DNA from 2 places in the Mycolicibacterium novocastrense genome. Region 2 is predicted to be linked to the other one. Evidence: predicted binding sites of a transcription regulator. Region 2 holds the regulator's gene; the other holds the start of a gene.
The links. Region 2 encodes HspR, which represses chaperone genes until heat shock. Its sites were predicted from a motif close to ANNTGAGTNNNNNNNACTCANNT; they were not measured.
Positions count from the first base shown of each region.

Region 1: lon (endopeptidase La) is a predicted target of HspR. The motif match lies at 7,195-7,217, and genes of this name have one in related genera.

Region 1 is NZ_LQIH01000007.1:9,355-18,894, forward strand. It holds gene AU072_RS07140 (CaiB/BaiF CoA-transferase family protein) at 1-66, shown strand, start outside; gene AU072_RS07145 (acetyl-CoA acetyltransferase) at 66-1,535, shown strand; gene AU072_RS07150 (SDR family NAD(P)-dependent oxidoreductase) at 1,602-2,399, opposite strand; gene AU072_RS07155 (hypothetical protein) at 2,418-2,984, opposite strand; gene AU072_RS07160 (DUF72 domain-containing protein) at 3,058-3,786, opposite strand; gene AU072_RS07165 (HhH-GDP family DNA glycosylase) at 3,791-4,438, opposite strand; gene AU072_RS07170 (TfoX/Sxy family protein) at 4,419-4,790, opposite strand; gene lon (endopeptidase La) at 4,858-7,182, opposite strand; gene AU072_RS07180 (esterase family protein) at 7,344-8,348, opposite strand; gene AU072_RS07185 (alpha-hydroxy acid oxidase) at 8,532-9,540, opposite strand, start outside.
Region 2 is NZ_LQIH01000025.1:34,709-44,248, reverse strand. It holds gene AU072_RS18430 (LLM class F420-dependent oxidoreductase) at 1-356, opposite strand, end outside; gene AU072_RS18425 (TIGR03085 family metal-binding protein) at 385-1,005, opposite strand; gene AU072_RS18420 (hemerythrin domain-containing protein) at 1,032-1,508, opposite strand; gene dnaK (molecular chaperone DnaK) at 1,680-3,539, shown strand; gene grpE (nucleotide exchange factor GrpE) at 3,536-4,150, shown strand; gene dnaJ (molecular chaperone DnaJ) at 4,302-5,480, shown strand; gene AU072_RS18400 (heat shock protein transcriptional repressor HspR) at 5,480-5,884, shown strand; gene AU072_RS18395 (aldose 1-epimerase) at 5,893-6,795, opposite strand; gene AU072_RS18390 (NAD(P)-dependent alcohol dehydrogenase) at 6,904-7,965, opposite strand; gene AU072_RS18385 (FAD-binding oxidoreductase) at 8,028-9,191, opposite strand; gene AU072_RS18380 (hypothetical protein) at 9,208-9,540, opposite strand, start outside.

The DNA.
Region 1 (9,540 bases), on a different contig from region 2:
TCCGCCGAGGAGACCGATCGGCTCATCGCCGAGGGCACGCTCTTCGCATACCGAGAAAGGCCGTGATGGAACCCAGGACTCCGGTGTTGGTTGGCTACGGACAAGTCAACCAGCGCGACGACAACCCCGACGTGTCGCCGATCGACCTGATGGTCGCCGCAGCACGCGAAGCTGCCGATCCCAGGGTCCTGGAGGCCGCGGACTCGGTTCGTGTGGTCAACCTTCTTTCGTGGCGGTTTCGCGATCCGGGATTGCTTCTCGCACAACGCCTCCACGCCGGCAACGCTGCGACCCGCTATACCGGGGTCGGCGGCAACACGCCGCAGTCGCTGGTCAACGAGGCGTGCCGAGACATCCAGAACGGTCGGGCCGAGGTGGTGCTGATCGCAGGCGGTGAGACCTGGCGCACCCGGAGTCGGCTGCGCGCCAAGGGAATCAAGCCGGACTGGCCGCGCCAGGACGAGTCCGTCCCGATGGCCCAGGGCGCCGACGAAGGCGTTCCCATGGCCGGTCCCGCCGAAATCAAGATCAACCTGGACCGGCCCGCCTTCGTCTACCCGATGTTCGAACAAGCCGTGCGGATCGCCGCGGGCCGGTCCGACGACGAGCACCGGCGCCGGATCGGTGAACTGTGGGCGCAATTCAGCACGGTCGCGGCGAGCAACCCGCACGCGTGGGTCCGGGACGCGTTGCCGGCCGAGGAGATCTGGCAGGCCGGTCCGAGCAACCGGATGATCAGCTGGCCCTACCCGAAGTTGATGAACTCCAACAACATGGTCGACCAGGCCGCGGTGCTGGTCCTCACCTCGGCCGAGAAGGCCACGCATCTGCAGATTCCCAGGGACCGCTGGGTGTTCCCGTACTCGGGCACCGACTCGCATGACACGTACGCGATCGGCGAGCGCGCGGAGTTCTACACGTCTCCCGCGATCCGGATCGGTGGGCGGCGGGCGCTGGAGCTGGCCGGGATCGGCGTCGACGATGTTGAACTCATCGACGTCTACTCGTGCTTCCCTTCGGCGGTTCAGGTGGCTGCCAACGAACTTGGCCTCCCGATCGGGGACCCTGCCAGACCGCTGACGGTGACCGGCGGGCTCACCTTCGCGGGCGGGCCGTGGAACAACTACGTGACCCACTCGATCGCGACCATGGCCGAGCGGCTCGTCGCCGCCCCCGGAGCGCTCGGGCTGATCACCGCCAACGGCGGCTACCTCACCAAGCACAGCTTCGGGATCTACGGCGCCGAGCCGCCGTCACGCGAGTTCCGTTGGGAAGACGTGCAATCCGACGTCGATAGGGAACCGACCCGGACGGCGCTGATCGACTGGGCCGGGGTGGGCACCGTGGAGACGTGGACGACGCCGTTCGACCGCGAGGGCTCGCCGGAGAAGGCGTTTCTGGCGGTCCGCACGCCCGACGACTCCCGGGTCCTGGCGGTCATCCCCGATGCGGCCGCGGCGGCGGCGACGGTCGAGGAGGACATCGCGGGCGCCAAGGTCCAGGTCAACCCGGACGGAACGGCCGCAATACTGTAGGCGGTACGGCCGCAATACTGTAGACGGAACGGCCGCATTACTGTAGGCGGTACGGCCGCACTGTAGTCAGTCGAGTTCTGCCAGCAGGGCCTCGACACGCTGACGAGCGGCCGGCGCGGCGCCCGGTCCCACGACGGCATGTACCCTTCCTGCCTCCACGGCGGCGATCGCGGCGTCGGCCACCAGGGCGGGGCTGATCGCACCGCGCATCGCGTCGTCGTCGCGGTCGTTGGGGATGCTGACCGCTCCCGGCGGGGTCAGGCTCGCCGAGTTGGGTCCGAGGGGCGTGTCGACCATGCCCGGGCACAGCACGGTGGCACCCAGATCGGTTGATACGGAACGCAGTTCGATGTCGAGCGTCTCTGTGAGCCCGACGACGGCGTGCATGGTGGCGTTGTACGGCGCGAGGTGGGGTAGCGGAATGAGCCCGCCGGCGGACGCGGTGTTGAGGAAGTGCCCGCAGCGTTGCGCGATGAACAGGGGAGTGAAGGCCTTCACCCCGTGAACGACACCCATCAGCTTGACGTCGATCAACCACCGCCACGTCTCGATGCTCTGCTCCCACGTCGGCGTCTGCTCGCACACCACTCCGGCGTTGTTGCACACCAGGTCGACGCGTCCGAATCGGTCCAGGGTGTGCGCGGCCAGCGCGTCGACCTCGGCCGCGTCACGCACGTCGACGCGCAGGCCGGTCACCGTTCCAAGGTGGGAGGACAGCGCCTCGATCGCTGGGGGTATCGCGTTTTCGCGGATGTCGGCGATCACCACGTCGACGCCGCGACGTGCCAGATGCGCGGCGAGCGCGAACCCGATTCCGCTGGTTCCGCCGGTGACGACGGCGACCTTTCCGGCCTCGATCCTCATGCGGGCCTGCCTTTCTGGCTACGGTGCGTTGGGCGGCACCTCGGTGTATCGCGGCGCAAAACCGTCGGGGGCGAAGGTGAATCCGTTGCCGGTCGCCTCGCTCATGCACGAGACACCGGCCTCCTGCACATTGCAGCGGAACCCCGCGACAGCCAGAATCCGGTTGAAGTCCAGCACCTTCGCGTCGTCGAGGACGAACTGCGGCTGTTCCAATGCGACGAAGCGGGGTTCACCGTTGCGCTCGATGACGATCGCGTTCGGCGCGGCCTGCTCACCGTCGTCGTTGTCCACTGTGTCCGGTTCACCGGTGATGTTCATGGAAGACTGCGGTGAGGTGGCCGATTGGCAGCCGGCCACCTCACGCGGCACCACGGCACACGCCCAGCGTCCGCTGGGGGTGGTGAAGTAGTACACGGCCGACCCGGCCGGATGAGCGACGTAGTCGAATGCGTCGACCAGGTGCTTGTCCGGCGGTGCAGGAGGCGGTTCGGAGGTTGTCGAGGTCGGCGACGCCACGAACGGTTCGTCGGTGGTGACGATCCGCTCGGCCGAGCAGCCCGCGACCAGGATCGCGACGGCCGACATCAGACAAAGGACACGCATCTCGGGTCCTAAGCGTGCCGGAACCGGTTTTCGTCCGCGCAGCGGGGTGGTGGATTCAGCCGGCCAGCATCGCCTTGAGCGTTTGCGCGTTCCACACGGCGTGTCCGCCCAGGTCGTTATTGAAGTAAACGAGGATCCGCCTGCCTTCGGCCTCCCACGCCAGGATCCGATCGGCCCAGCGCCGCAATGCGTCGTCGGGGTAGGAGCCCGCGTACATCGAATCCTGGTCGGGTCCGTGCATCCGGATGTAGACCAGCTCGCTGGTCGCTCGCGGAACGCAGCGCAAGCCCGCACCGCTCATCACCACGTAAGCGGCGCCGTGCCGCTCCAGCAGCGCATAGACGGCCGGGTCGTCCCATGACGCATGCCGCAACTCCATCGCCACCGGAATCCGATCGGGCATGAGCTTCAGGAAGTGCTCCAGGCGGGCGTCGTCACGCTCCAACTCCGGGTGCAGTTGCACGAGCAACGCTTCGCTGCGGTCGCCGAGCAGCTCCCAGCATCGGTCGAAGCGCTCGATCCACGGCTCCGGTTCCCGCAGCCGGCGGTAGTGCGTCAGTCCGCGCTGGGCCTTGACCGACATCGTGAACCCGTCGGGCAGCCGCTCCCGCCAGCCCGCGAACGCACCGTCTTTGGGCCAGCGGTAGAAACTGGCGTTCAGCTCGACGGTGTCGAACTCCTCGACGTAGCGGGCGAGCCGTTTGGCGCTCGGCAATCCCGCCGGATACAGCACGTCCTTCCAATGGTCATACGACCACCCGGATGTGCCGACCCGGATCACCATCGCGTCATCCCCGCGCCATCACGGCGTCGCGCAGGTCGTCGTCGAGCGACACCTTGACCAAGGCGGCGGCGATCTTTGCACACTTGCGCGGCGCCAACGCGGCGAGCTCATCACTGTCGCTTGGCAATCCGAGCTCGCGCGCGGCGCTGACGGCCCGCGCGTCGAAATACGGGCGAACCCATGTCCAGGTGTCCTGCACCTCGCGCAGGAAGATGTCGGCGCCGGTGTCGCCGATTCCCTTGAACCCCTTGAGAGAACGCGTCAGTGCGGTCGCGTCGTGATCTGTTGCCCCGTCGAGATTGCGGAGGTCCCCGCCATATTCGTCGTCGACGGTCTCGGCGATATCGGTCAGCCTGGTCGCCGAGCTCTCGTCGTAGCGGACATAGTGGGCACGGCCGAACGCGCGAATCATGTCGGCGCGCTCGGCCGCGAGGACAGCCTTGGGGGTGCGCAGGCCTGCGCGGAACAACTCCCGCGCGGCGTCCACCGCGATGGAGGCGTCGATCGGTTTGCTCGACAGCATGCACAGGGCCAGCAGCTGAAAGAGCGGCATGGGCTTGTCCGCCAACCGGATACCGGCGTCTTCGGCGTAGGTCGTGCCCGCCTCCTCGAGGAGGCGTTTGACCCGCTTCTTACGTGCTGCGGCGTCCACGTCGGCTGGCGTACCCGCGCTCTTTGGGGGGCAAACTCCTGGCGAAATCGACACCGCGGTCGACCCACGGCCGCAGTTGCCGCGTGGTCCTCACACCGTCGGCGCCGATGAGCACCCACCCGCGCATCTCACGGTCTGCCATCGTCATCGGCTCGACGAACCGGCGCGACAGTAACGTCGGGTACTCGTCGCGCGGCACCCGGACCATCAGACCGCCGGTCCCGCTGACGGCCACCGCCATATGGCCGTCGACCAGGAAGGCCAGCCCGCCGAACATCTGCCTCTCGTCGACACCGGGTTCGGTGCCGAGCAATTCGCGGATGCGGTGCGCGAGGTCCTCGTCGTAGGCCACGTCTTCGACGGTAGCGCTCAGGGTCGTGATCCGTTGGAAGACCACGACCCTGAGCGCAATCTCGGGGTCAGGCGGCCGCGGTGGCCGCCACCTCTGCGGGCTGCAGAGCCTGCTCGACGATGTCGGCGACATCGGTCATCGGCTTGACCTCCAGCGCGTCGAGCACGTCGGCCGGGACGTCATCCAGGTCGGGCTCGTTTCGCTGCGGGATGAAAACGGTTGACAGTCCGGCCCGTTGGGCCGCCAGCAGCTTCTGCTTGACGCCGCCGATGGGCAGCACCCGACCGTTCAACGTGACCTCGCCGGTCATCCCGACGTCGGCACGAACCTGCCGGCCGGTGGCCATCGACACCAGCGCGGTCACCATCGTCACGCCCGCCGACGGACCGTCCTTGGGCACGGCGCCCGCGGGCACGTGCACGTGGATCCGGCGGTCCAGCGCCTTGGGGTCGACGCCCAACTGCGCGGCGTGCGAGCGCACGTAGGACAGCGCGATCTGCGCCGACTCCTTCATGACCTCGCCCAGCTGTCCGGTCAGTTGCAGCCCGGGCTCACCGTCGGTCGCCCCGGCCTCGATGTAAAGCACATCGCCGCCGAGGCCGGTGACCGCCAACCCGGTGGCCACGCCCGGCACCGCCGTGCGCTCCGCCGATTCCGGCAGGAAGCGCGGACGGCCCAGGTACTCAACGAGATCCGGCTCGTCGACGGTGAGGCTGGTGATGTCGTCGGAAGCCAGCTTCGTGGTCACCTTGCGCAGCGCCTTGGCCAGCAGCCGCTCGAACTGCCGCACCCCCGGCTCGCGGGTGTAGTCGGCGGCGATCTTGCGCAGCGCCGCCTCGGTCACGACCACCTCGTCCTCGGTCAGCGCCGCCCGCTCGCGCTGCCGGGGCAGCAGGAAGTCCCGCGCGATGGCGACCTTGTCGTCCTCGGTGTAACCGTCGATCTGCACCAGTTCCATGCGGTCCAGCAGGGCCGAGGGAATGTTCTCGATGACGTTGGCCGTCGCCAGGAACACCACGTCCGACAGGTCCAGATCGAGATCCAGGTAGTGGTCGCGGAACGTGTGGTTCTGCGCGGGGTCCAAGACCTCCAGCAGCGCCGCCGCGGGGTCCCCCCGGAAGTCGGAGCCGACCTTGTCGATCTCGTCGAGCAGCACGACGGGGTTCATCGAACCCGCCTCACCGACGGCACGCACGATGCGGCCGGGCAGCGCGCCGACGTAGGTGCGCCGGTGGCCTCGGATCTCGGCCTCGTCACGCACGCCGCCGAGGGCCACGCGAACGAACTTGCGGCCCAACGCCCGAGCGACGCTCTCACCCAGCGACGTCTTGCCGACGCCGGGCGGACCGGCCAACACCATCACCGCACCCGAACCGCGACCGCCGACGACCTGCAGTCCGCGCTGGGCACGGCGTGCCCGCACGGCCAAATACTCGACGATGCGGTCCTTGACGTCCTCGAGACCGTGGTGGTCGGCGTCCAGGATCTCGCGCGCCGCGTTCAGATCGGTCGAGTCCTCGGTGTGGACGTTCCACGGCAGGTCCAGCACGGTGTCCAGCCAGGTGCGGATCCAACCGCGCTCGGGGCTCTGGTCGCTGGCCCGTTCGAGCTTGCCGACCTCGCGCAGCGCGGCCTCGCGCACCTTCTCGGGAAGGTCCGCGGCCTCGACGCGGGCCCGGTAATCATCAGAAGACCCCGTGCCGTCGTCATCTCCCAATTCCTTGCGGATGGCGTTGAGCTGCTGGCGCAGCAGGAATTCCTTCTGGGTCTTCTCCATGCCCTCGCGCACGTCTTCGGCGATCTTCTCGGTGACCTCGACCTCGGCCAGCTGAGCTCCCGTCCACTCGATCAGCGCACGCAACCGCTCGGCCACGTCCGGCGTCTCGAGCAGCTGGCGCTTCTGGACCTGGGTCAGGTACGACGCATAGCCCGCGGTGTCGGCCAGCGCCGACGGATCGGAGAGCTGGTTGACGAAATCGATGATCTGCCAGGCCTCGCGCCGCTGCAGCATCGCCAGCAGCAGCTTCTTGTACTCGGCCGCGAGCTGGTAGGTCTCCTCGGTGGGCTGGGTCTCCTCGACCTCGGTCACCTCGACCCACAGCGCCGCGCCGGGTCCGGTGGCGCCGGCGCCGATGTGCGCACGGCTCTCGCCCCGCACCACCGCGGCGGGTCCGCCGACCATGCGTCCGATCTGCACGATCGAGGCCAGCACCCCGTGCGAGGGATAACGATCCTCGAGACGGGGTGCGATCAACAGTTCTCCGGACTCGCTGGCGCGGGCGGCGTCGACCGCGGCGCGCGCGGCATCGTCGAGTTCGATCGGCACGACCATGCCGGGCAGCACGATCGACTCGCTCGAGAACAAGACCGGAACTGTCTTGATTTGAGCCATCAATCCTCCAAAGTTTGAGTCTGTTGCGCTCAACCTTTAGATGGACTGTTTTGTTCCCTGCCGCGTCGCGCGCGGCGTTCGTAGCTACCCCGAACGGCAGGAAGCCTGCCGTTCGGGGTAAACGGCAGGCTTCCTGTTGTGGGTGGATCTATGCGCTGCGGTCAGGCACTGGCCTGTGCACCCAGCACCCGCTGGATGTCAGGCTTCATCATCTCCAGCTGCTGACCCCAGTAGCCCCAGCTGTGGGTCCCCTGTGGCGGGAAGTTGAACACACCGTTGGTGCCACCCGCGGCGACGTAGTTGTCCTTGAAGGTGACGTTGGTCCGCAACGTGAACCCTTCGAGGAACTGGGCCGCCATCAGGTTCTGGCCGGCCGTGCCGCCATCGAGATCCGACGGCGTACCCGTGCCGCAGTAGATCCAGATGCGGGTGTTGTTGGCCACCAACTGGTTGATGTTGACCATCGGGTCGTTGCGCTTCCACGCCGGATCCGACGACGGACCCCACATGCTCTCGGCGTTGAACCCGCCGGCGTCTTGCATCGCCAGACCGATCAGCATCGGCCACCAGCCCTCGGACGGATTGAGGAAGCCCGACAGCGAGGCGGCGTAGATGAACTTCTGCGGGTGGTAGATCGCGTACGTCAGCGCGGTGCTGCCGGCCATCGAAATACCCACCACGGCGTTGCCGTTCTGCGACACGCCCCTGTTGGCTTCCAGCCACGCCGGGAGCTCCTGGGTCAGGAACGTCTCCCACTTGTAGGTGTAGTCCTGGCCGTTACCCCGCGACGGCTGGTACCAGTCGGTGTAGAAGCTGGACTGCCCGCCGACCGGCATGACGACTGAAAGCCCGGACTGGTAGTACCACTCGAAGGCGGGGGTGTTGATGTCCCAGCCGTTGAAATCGTCCTGGGCGCGCAGACCATCGAGCAGATACACCGCATGCGGTCCACCGCCCTGGAACTGGACCCTGATGTTGCGGTTCATCGCGGGGGAGAACACGTCCAGATACTCGACGGGCAACCCGGGCCGCGAGAAGGCCCCGGCGGTGGCCGAACCCCCGGCGATGCCGATCAGTCCGGGCAGCGCCGCCACGGCGAACGCCACCACCGCCATTCGGCGAAACAGCTTTGTACCGGTACCCCGGTACCTCTGGAAAATCTTCATAACGGCAACCAACCCACCTTTCATCGCTTCCACAAGCAATTGCCGTTTGCTGTGCGTGGGTAATGAAACACGTACTCGCACCGGGACTGTCGCCCCGACATGCGGTTGCCACATCGCGGTTGGCTAACGATTGCGACTCAGCGAGGACTCACCAACCCCGGAAACCTACTGTGACCTGTGTGATCAGAGTGACTCAGGAGGTATCCGCGCCGAGCTCGCAACGCTAGGGCGTAGCCGGTGCAACTGTGTGACGTGTCGCGGGCCGAGCTCGCTCAGCGACGTCACTCCCAGTAGCTGCATTGTCCGTCTGACCTGCTGCGAAAGGATCTCGACGGCCCGGTCGACACCCGCCTCGCCGCCCGCCATCAGCCCGTAGAGGTAGGCGCGGCCCACCAATACGAAGCGGGCGCCCAGCGCGACCGCCGCGACGACGTCCGCGCCGGACATCACCCCGGTGTCCAGCAGAATCTCGGTGGTATCGCCCAGTTCGGCGGCGACACTCGGCAGCAGATGGAACGGCACGGGAGCGCGATCCAGTTGGCGGCCACCGTGATTGGACAGCACAATGCCGTCGACCCCGAGTCCGGCCACGGCCCTGGCGTCATCGAGTGTCTGAATTCCCTTGACCACCAACTTGTTCGGCCACTGCTCCTTGATCCACACCAGATCGTCGAAGTTCACCGTGGGGTCGAACATGGTGTCGAGATACTCGGCCACGGTGCCCGGCCAGCGGTCCAGCGAGGCGAACGACAGCGGTTCGGTGGTGAGCAGGTCGAACCACCACCGCGGACGGGGAACGGCATCGAGCACCGTGCGCAGCGTCAGCGTCGGCGGGATCGACATGCCGTTGCGGGTGTCGCGGTGGCGGGCCCCTGCGACCGGCACGTCGACGGTGGCGAGCAGCGTGTCGTAACCCGCGGCGGCGGCCCGTTCGACGAGCGCCATCGAGCGGTCTCGGTCCTTCCACATGTACAGCTGAAACCAGTTGCGGCCGTCCGGGTTAGCCGCCTTGACGTCTTCGATCGAGGCGGTGCCCAGCGTCGAGAGCGCGAACGGGATGCCGGCTCGCGCGGCGGCGCGGGCACCCGCGATCTCGCCCTCGGTGTGCATCAGTCGGGTGAAGCCGGTCGGCGCGATGCCGAACGGTTGCGCGACAGGCCCACCGAGCACCGTTGCGCTGGTATCGACACTT
Region 2 (9,540 bases):
TACGCCTGGTGTTCGGCCTCGAACCAGCCCGCGCCGAGGCCGAATTCCACCCGGCCCCCACTCATCTCGTCGACCTGGGCGACCGATATCGCCAGTGGGCCCGGAAATCGGAAGGTCGCGGAGGTCACCATCGTCCCCAGGCGGATCGTCGACGTCTCGCGCGCGATACCCGCCAGCGTGACCCACGAGTCGGTCGGGCCCGGCAGGCCGTCGCCGCTCATCGCGAGGTAGTGATCGGACCGGAAGAAGGCGGAGAAGCCCAGATCTTCGGCGGCTCGCGCGACGGCGAGCTGGTCGGCGTACGACGCGCCCTGCTGCGGTTCGACGAAAACCCGGAAATCCACCGATGAGCTCACGGACGCCAGCTTAGGCACGATCGACGGGTCACAGCCCGCGGCGGTTTGCGCGCACCGCCTCGACGGTCGCCGGGTCGCCGTCGAAGTCCAGGCGCACTTCGTCGCGACCGGAGATGAACAGCAGCAGTTCCTGCGCTTCGCCGACGACGGTCAGCGGTTGCCCCTTTCCGACCGTGGCAAGCACCTTGCCCTGCGGTGTCTTCAGCGTCATCCGCGCGGGCGCCTTGGCCAACGTCATCTTCGCCATCAGCGGTAGCGAACGTGTCAGAGCGCTGACCGTGCTGTCATCCAGAGGCCTTGGCTCCCAACCGGATTGCGCGCGCCGGACGTCCTCGTGGTGAATGTACATCTCGCCCATGTTGGCCACCGGGTCGAGCAGTTTGAACGGCGAGTACAGCGGCGGGCCGGAGGCGACCTTGTCGAGCAGTTCCTGCCAGTCGGTCTGCGCGGTCTGCCGTTGCACCTTGTCGGTGTATCCGGCCAGTGCGGGGATCATGATCCCCGGGGTGGCGTCGAGCCTGCGCTCGCGTACCACCAGATGCGCGGCGAGGTCCCGGGTGGTCCAGTCCCCACACAAGGTGGGGGCGTCCGGTCCGACCTCGCGCATGGTCTCGACGAGTGCGGCGCGTTCCCGTTGTGCGGCGGTCATTTCTCCACCTTAGGGACGGGCGAGCGTCACACGCCCCACCTGACCATCTGCCGGCCGGGATGGGCTTCGTGCCACGCGGCGATCGCCGCATCCCAGTCTTCGCCGTCCAATTCGGTGATCGACGCGGGGAAGATGCCGTCCTCCTCCTTTCGGGTGTGCTCCCAGAGGTCCTCGACGGCGTCGCGGATGGCGCGCTGATCGGCCTCGCGGGTCGGGTCCACGGCGGCGAGGAGCGCGGCGAGTTCACGGTGCTCGCGGATGAGGGGCTCGATGTGCTCGGCGAACAGCTCGTCGCGCAGAAGCACCTTGAACAGGCCGTTCTCCTCCCCGCGCCAGTGGGTCTCCAGCTCCTGCGCCATCTCGGCCAACAGCCGTCGCGCGGTGTCGAGGTCGCCGCGGTCGATGCGCCGGACGGCTTCGCCGCCCAGGTTGAGGACATGGGCGTGCTCCGCGATGTAGTCGCGGATCAGCGGCAGGTCACGGCACCCGCAGTACTGACACATCGCGTCCGACGCTACGCCGCGGGAACAAATCCGCGAGGAGGCCCGTTGACCGATTCGACAGTTGAGTGAAACAGACTCAAGTTTGAGTTGACAGGGTAGGGTTCGTCGGCGCAGGCTTGAGTGCGGTGCACTCAGACCCCAACAAGCAGGACTATTCCAGGAGGAACCAACATGGCTCGTGCGGTCGGAATCGACCTCGGGACCACCAACTCCGTCGTCGCGGTACTGGAGGGTGGCGATCCCGTTGTCGTCGCGAACTCCGAGGGCTCCCGCACCACGCCGTCCGTCGTCGCGTTCGCGCGTAACGGAGAGGTGCTGGTCGGCCAGCCCGCCAAGAACCAGGCGGTGACCAACGTCGACCGGACCATCCGTTCGGTCAAGCGGCACATGGGCACCGATTGGTCCGTGGAGATCGACGACAAGAAGTACACGGCGCAGGAGATCAGCGCCCGAACGCTGCAGAAATTGAAGCGCGACGCGGAGAGCTACCTCGGTGAGGACATCACCGACGCCGTCATCACCGTGCCCGCCTACTTCAACGACGCCCAGCGGCAGGCCACCAAGGAAGCCGGGCAGATCGCCGGGCTCAACGTGCTGCGCATCGTCAACGAGCCCACTGCGGCGGCGCTGGCGTACGGCCTGGACAAGGGCGAGAAGGAACAGACGATCCTGGTCTTCGACCTCGGCGGCGGCACGTTCGACGTCTCGTTGCTCGAGATCGGTGAGGGCGTGGTCGAGGTGCGCGCCACCAGTGGCGACAACCACCTGGGCGGCGACGACTGGGACGACCGGATCGTGGAGTGGCTGGTCGACAAGTTCAAGGGCACCTCCGGCATCGACCTGACCAAGGACAAGATGGCGATGCAGCGGCTGCGTGAGGCCGCCGAGAAGGCCAAGATCGAGCTGAGCTCGAGCCAGAGCACCTCGATCAACCTGCCCTACATCACCGTCGACGCGGACAAGAACCCGCTGTTCCTCGACGAACAGCTGACCCGCGCGGAGTTCCAGCGCATCACTCAGGATCTGCTCGACCGCACCCGCCAGCCGTTCCAGCAGGTGGTCAAGGACGCCGGCATCTCGGTGTCCGACATCGACCACGTGGTGCTGGTCGGCGGCTCGACCCGCATGCCCGCGGTGTCGGATCTGGTCAAGGAGATGACCGGCGGCAAGGAGCCCAACAAGGGTGTCAACCCCGACGAGGTCGTCGCGGTCGGCGCCGCCCTGCAGGCCGGTGTGCTCAAGGGTGAGGTGAAGGACGTTCTGCTGCTTGACGTCACGCCGCTGTCCCTCGGTATCGAGACCAAGGGTGGCGTCATGACCAAGCTGATCGAGCGCAACACCACGATCCCGACCAAGCGGAGCGAGACCTTCACCACCGCCGACGACAACCAGCCGTCGGTGCAGATCCAGGTTTATCAGGGTGAGCGTGAGATCGCCGCGCACAACAAGCTGCTCGGCAGCTTCGAGCTGACCGGTATCCCGCCGGCTCCGCGCGGTGTGCCCCAGATCGAGGTCACCTTCGACATCGACGCCAACGGCATCGTGCACGTGACCGCGAAGGACAAGGGCACCGGCAAGGAGAACACGATCCGCATCCAGGAAGGCTCCGGCCTGTCCAAGGACGAGATCGACCGGATGATCAAGGACGCCGAGGCGCACGCCGAGGAGGACCGCAAGCGTCGCGAGGAGGCCGACGTCCGCAACCAGGCGGAGTCGCTGGTCTACCAGACCGAGAAGTTCGTCTCCGAACAGCGGAGCGGTGAAGGCGGCTCCAAGGTCCCCGAGGACACGCTGGCCAAGGTGGACGCCGCGATCGCCGATGCCAAGAAGGCGCTGGAAGGCACCGACATCGGTGAGATCAAGTCCGCCATGGAGAAGCTCGGCGTCGAGTCGCAGGCCCTCGGTCAGGCCATCTATGAGGCCACCCAGGCCGAGCAGGCGGCGAGCGGCGGTGCGGACGCCGGTGCGGCGGACGACAACGTCGTGGATGCCGAGGTCGTCGACGATGATTCGGACAAGGAGAACAAGTGACAGGAAACGATCCGCACGAGCCGGTGACCGTCACCGACAAACGGCGCATCGATCCGGTCACCGGTGAAGTGAGAGAAGCAGGTTCGGGTCCGGCGCCGGATTCGGCGCCGGACGAGCCCACAGCGACGGCGGCAGGGGAGGAGGCCGACAAGGCCTCCGAACTGCTCGCCGATCTGCAGCGGGTGCAGGCCGATTTCACGAACTACCGCAAGCGGGCGTTGCGCGATCAGCAGGTGGCGGCGGACCGAGCGAAGGCTTCGGTCATCGCAGAGCTGTTGCCGATCCTCGATGATCTCGACCGCGCGCGAAGTCACGGTGACCTCGAGAGCGGACCGCTCAAGGCGATGGCTGACAAGTTGGTCAACACCCTTGAGGGGCTGGGTCTTTCGGGATTCGGTGCCGAGGGCGACGACTTCGACCCCGAACTTCACGAGGCCGTGCAGCACGAGGGCGAGGGCACTCACCCCGTCATCGGCAACGTGATGCGACGCGGCTACAAGGTGGGCGACCAAGTCGTACGCCATGCCCTGGTCGGGGTGGTGGACACGGTTCCCGAGGACGGCGGCAACACCGCCTCGGGCGACGGTGCGCCGGAAGCCGAAGCCGAGTGATGAGGAGGTGGCGCGGAATCGCCGAGAGCGACGAATCCTGCGCCACCTTCGCCTCATCGGCGACGATGGATCCGACGCGAATCGTCGGCAAGCAGCAAAATCTGAAGTGAGAGTGCGATAAACCTACAGAAGCGGAAGGAGGTGACGCGGTATGGCCCAGCGTGAATGGGTCGAGAAGGACTTCTACAAGGAGCTCGGCGTCTCCTCTGACGCCAGCGATCAGGACATCAAACGGGCAGCCCGAAAGCTGCTCGCGGAAAACCATCCCGACCGCAACCCCGGGAACTCGGCCGCCGAGGAGCGGTACAAAGCCGTCTCCGAGGCCAAGGAGGTGCTCACCGATCCGGCCAAACGCAAGGAGTACGACGAGACCCGGCGCCTGTTCGCCAACGGCGGATTCGGCCGCGGCCGGTTCGGCGGGGGCGGGGGCTTCGGCGGTTTCGGTGGCGGCGACGGCGTCGAGTTCAACCTGAACGACCTGTTCGATGCGGCCGGACAGACCGGCGGCGCGAACATCGGCGACCTGTTCGGCGGGCTCTTCGGCCGCGGCGCACAACAGGCGCGACCCAGCAGGCCGCGCCGCGGCAACGACCTCGAGACCGAGGCCGAGCTGTCGTTCCTGGAAGCCACCAAGGGCGTGGCGATGCCGTTGCGGCTCACCAGTCCCGCGCCGTGCACGAACTGTCATGGCAGCGGCGCCCGTCCCGGAACGAGCCCCAAGGTCTGCCCGAACTGCAACGGGTCCGGTGTGATCAACCGCAACCAGGGCGCGTTCGGATTCTCCGAGCCGTGCACCGAATGCCGCGGCAGCGGGTCGATCATCGAGCACCCCTGCCAGGAGTGCAAGGGCACCGGCGTGACCACCCGCACCCGCACGATCAACGTGCGGATCCCCCCGGGCGTGGAGGACGGTCAACGGATCCGGCTGGCCGGCCAGGGCGAAGCGGGTCTGCGCGGCGCACCGTCGGGCGACCTGTACGTCACCGTTCACGTGCGGCCCGACAAGGTGTTCGGCCGCGACGGCGACGATCTGACCGTCACCGTACCCGTCAGCTTCCACGAATTGGCGCTGGGGACAACCCTTTCGGTGCCCACGCTCGAAGGCAAGGTCGGTGTGCGGGTACCCAAGGGCACCTCGGACGGACGCATCCTGCGCGTGCGCGGTCGCGGTGTGCCGAAACGCTCTGGCGGACACGGTGATCTGCTGGTGACGGTGAAGGTGGCGGTGCCGCCGAACCTGGAGGGCGAGGCGGCCGAGGCGTTGGAGGCCTATGCGAAGGCGGAGCGGGCCACTGGCTTTGATCCGCGGGCCGGATGGGCAGGTGCGTAATGGCGGCGAAACGGTCCAACGACGAGGCCCGCACGTTCCTGATCTCCGTCGCCGCGGAGCTCGCCGGCATGCATGCCCAGACGCTGCGCACATATGACCGGCTCGGGCTCGTGCGTCCGCAGCGCACCTCCGGCGGCGGTCGGCGTTACTCGCAGCACGACGTTGAGTTGCTCCGCGAGGTGCAACGGCTGAGCCAGGACGAGGGCGTCAACCTCGCAGGCATCAAGCGCATCATCGAACTGACCAACCAGGTCGAGGCGCTTCAGGCGCGGGTGCGGGAGCTGACCGAGGAAGTCGAGGCGCTGCGGGGTTCTCCGCGCCGCGACCTCGCAGTGATGCCGAAGAGCACCGCGGTGGTGGTCTGGCAGCCCGGAGCGGGTCGGCGGCGACGTCAGGCGGAGTAGAGCTTCTGTCAGCGAATCGTGATCGAGAACCGAGCGGTCTCCGGCTTGCCGGGGGCCGCTTTTCGGTATCCGCCTCTGCGTAGCGCATCCGTCGGCGCCGCCATCGGTTCGATACCGATCAGGTCGTCGTTCGGGGGCGCGAAGAGTTGCGCTGCGGGATAGCCGCTTTCGAATGTCACGTCGATGCGGCGGCCACCTCCGGCGAGGGTGAACACCGCGCCTTCGGGCACCTGGTCGAAACCGTCGTCGTAGGCGGTGACCATCAGGGTCTGCTCACCACCGGGCCAGGGCTCGTCAGCGCCGGTGGGTATGCCCTTGTCGTCCACCGGCAGATGGCGCATCGGCGGGGTGCTCAGCACCCACTCCTCCCGCGGCACACCGGGGATCTTCACGTACGGGTGATAGCCGAAGCACAGCGGTACGGACGTCGACGAGGTGGGTGTCACCGTGGTCTCGATGGCGAGCCTGCGGTCCTCGAGCACCACGTGCTGGGTGAGCAGGTGCGGGAAGGGAAACGCCGCGAGCAGTTGCGCGTCGGCGCCGTAGTCGAGCACCGCGGTCAGGCTGTTGTCGGCACGGTCGCTGACCTCCCAGCCGGGGTAGGCGGCGAGCACGCCGTGGATCGGCGCACCGTGCTCATCGGTCCGCACACCACCTGTGCCCGGAGCCAGGGTGACGACGGACCCGTCGACTTCATAGGTGTTGGCGCTCAACCGGTTCGCCCACGGATACAGGATCGGGATCCCCATGGTCTTGCCGTTGTTCACATACGCGGTCAAACCGCGGCGCTGACCGAGGAACTCGTCACCGGACTCCGCCAACGACGTGCCCACCATGCCTGCGGCGGGCACGAACGTCGCGGTCAGGTCCGACGACGGATCGCTCAGCGTGACGGCGTCGAAGTCGATCACAAGACGATCGTCGCACGCTGCGCACGTGGAGTCGGGCCCCTTACCGGTTTGTGAATCTGGCGACGCTCGGAGCGCCGAAACCGTCGCCAGATGCACAATTCAGCGGGCTCAGTCGTAGACGATCACCGCACGGCCGACGAAATCGCCGCGGCTCAGCGCGTCGATGTGGTCGTTGACGTCTTCGAAGCGGACCTGCGTGACGCTGTCCTTGATCTTGCCCGCCTCGGCGAGCGCGACGACCTCGGTCAGGTCGGTGTAATTGCCCCAGAACGACCCGAAGAACGTGTACTCCCTGCCGACCACCGGAAACAGCGGGATGTCGACGCGGTTGCCCACCAGGCCGACCGACGCGACCGCACCTTCGGTGGCCAGCAGCGCGAAGGCCAATCGGATGCTCTCCTCGGCACCGACACACTCGATCACCGCGTCGAACTCGCGCCTGCCGGTGGCCTGCTCGAGCGCATCACGCACCTGATCGTCGGTCCTACCCCTGGTGTTGACCGTGTGGTCGGCGCCGTTTTCGGTTGCCAGCGCCAGCTTTTCGTCGCTGCGGGCGAAGGCGACCACCGTCGCACCCGCCCCGAGCAGCTTGGCGTACTGGACGGCGTACGCGCCGAGGCCGCCGACACCCATCACCGCCACCGTCGTTCCGGGCCCGAGCACACCCGCCGCACGCAGCTTCTTCAGCCCGCGGTACGGCGTCAGGCCCGCATCGGTCAGCGGCGCCAGCGACACCGGTGACAGGTCGGCCCCGACGGGTATCACCTGTTGGTACGCCACCGGTACGTACTCCGCGTACCCGCCGTGCGGACCGAAGCCGACCCAGTGGCCCTGGTTGCAGATCTGTTCGTTGCCGCGGTGGCACTGGCGGCACGACCCGTCTCCGAGTGGGCCGAAAACCACCGCGCGAGTCCCCTCCGACAGGCCCGCAGACGCCGGCACGTCGGCACCGATCCGGTCGACGGTGCCCGCAACTTCGTGACCCGGCGTAACCGGAAGCGGCATCGGCAGACTGAAGTAGCCGTCGATGAGCTGAAAGTCGGTGCGGCACATGCCTGCGCCGCCGACTTTGATCAGCACCTGGTTCGGCTCGATGTCGGGTATGGGGATCTCCTCCAGCCGCAGCGGCTGCTTGTACCCGTGCATGCGTGCGGCTCGCATCGTCGCCATCTGAGCCCCCGATCGTTGATCTTGATCGGAGTGTACGGGTGCCGCGGCCGCCGCGCGACGTTTCAGGAGGCCAGGGGATCGTGCTGAATACGTTCGGGGGGCGCCCCTTTGGCGATCAGGGCGGCCTTGGTCGCCGTCACCATGGCGGGGCTGCCACATATGAGGATCTGCCGGTCGCCCCAGTTGCCGTAGCGGGTCACCACGTCGGCCAGCACGCCGGTCTGTCGCACGTGCAGGCCGCGGGGCGGCTGCACATCCGGGTAGTCAGCGGCCCACGGCGGGTCGACGTTGAACTCCGAGACCGGTGTGACCGAGAGCCACGGGTTCTGTGAGGCGATCTCCCACAGCGTGCGCAGGTCGTAGAGGTCGCACGGATACCGTCCGCCGAAGAACAGGTGCACCCGCGGATTGACCCCCCAGCGGGTGAGGTCCATGATCAGTGCCCGCAGCGGCGCTAGTCCGGTGCTGCCCGCCACCATCAACACGTCGCCGCCGTCGCGGTCCACGTGCAGCGCGCCGTGTGGGTTGGACAGCCGCCACCGGTCGCCGGGTGTCGTCTCGGCGACGATCGCGGTGCTCACCATCCCCCCGGGCACCGAGCGGATGTGGAACTCGATGCCGCCGCTGGGTTCGGTCGGGATCGACGGGCTCAAGTACCGCCACCGCCGCGGCCACTGCGGAACCTGGACCGTCACGTATTGGCCCGGGTGGTAGAACAGCGGCTGGTCCAGTTGCAGCCGCACGACGGAGACGTCGCGGGTGACGCGCAGGTGCTCGATGACCGTGCCGTCGCAGAACGGCGGGCCGTCCTCGGCGTCGGCGGCGCCGCGCATCACCCCGATCATCAACGCGACCGCGTCATGCGTGGCCTCGGCCAGTTGGTCGTTCCAACTCGAGGCGAAGTGATTGCGGAAGCCGGCATACAGAGCGGTCTGCATGCTGTCGTAATGCCGTTGTGTGACACCGTATTTGCGGTGGTCGCGGCCCAGCTGGGCGAGGAATGCCACTGGCTCCTGCGCCCGCTGGGCGGCGAGTTCGCCGAGAACCCAGCTGACGGCCTGCCCGAACCGCCGGCGTTGCTCGTCCATGTCCGGCGGGAACAGGTCGCGCACCGACATGTCGATCGCGAACCAGTGGGTGTAGAAGCGTCGGATCAGGTCGTCGCCAAGAGCGGGGTCGACCGCGTCGCGCAGCATGCGCAGCGCGTCACGGTCGTCGAGTCCCACGCGGCCCGAGTGTATGTCAGGCGCGTCGCGCCCTTCTTTGGCGAAGTGCCGCCAGCACGATCAGCGCCACGCCCAGGGCGGTCCAGCAGGACAGCACGATGACCGGCACCGCGCCGCCCGCCCCGTCGAAGAACGCCGCCGAGCGCAGCAGGGTGGCGTTGGCGCCCTGCGGCAGGAACTGCCCGAACTGCCCCCAGCCGCTCGGCAGTAGTTCCGGGGCGCTGTTCAGGCCGGACAGCGGATTGCCGACGAGAAGCGCCAAAACCGCGCCCAGCGCCAAGCCGACGCGGCCGAACAGCGATCCCAAGCCCAGCAGGGTCAGCCCCGTCGCCAGGATGCCCAGCGTCAG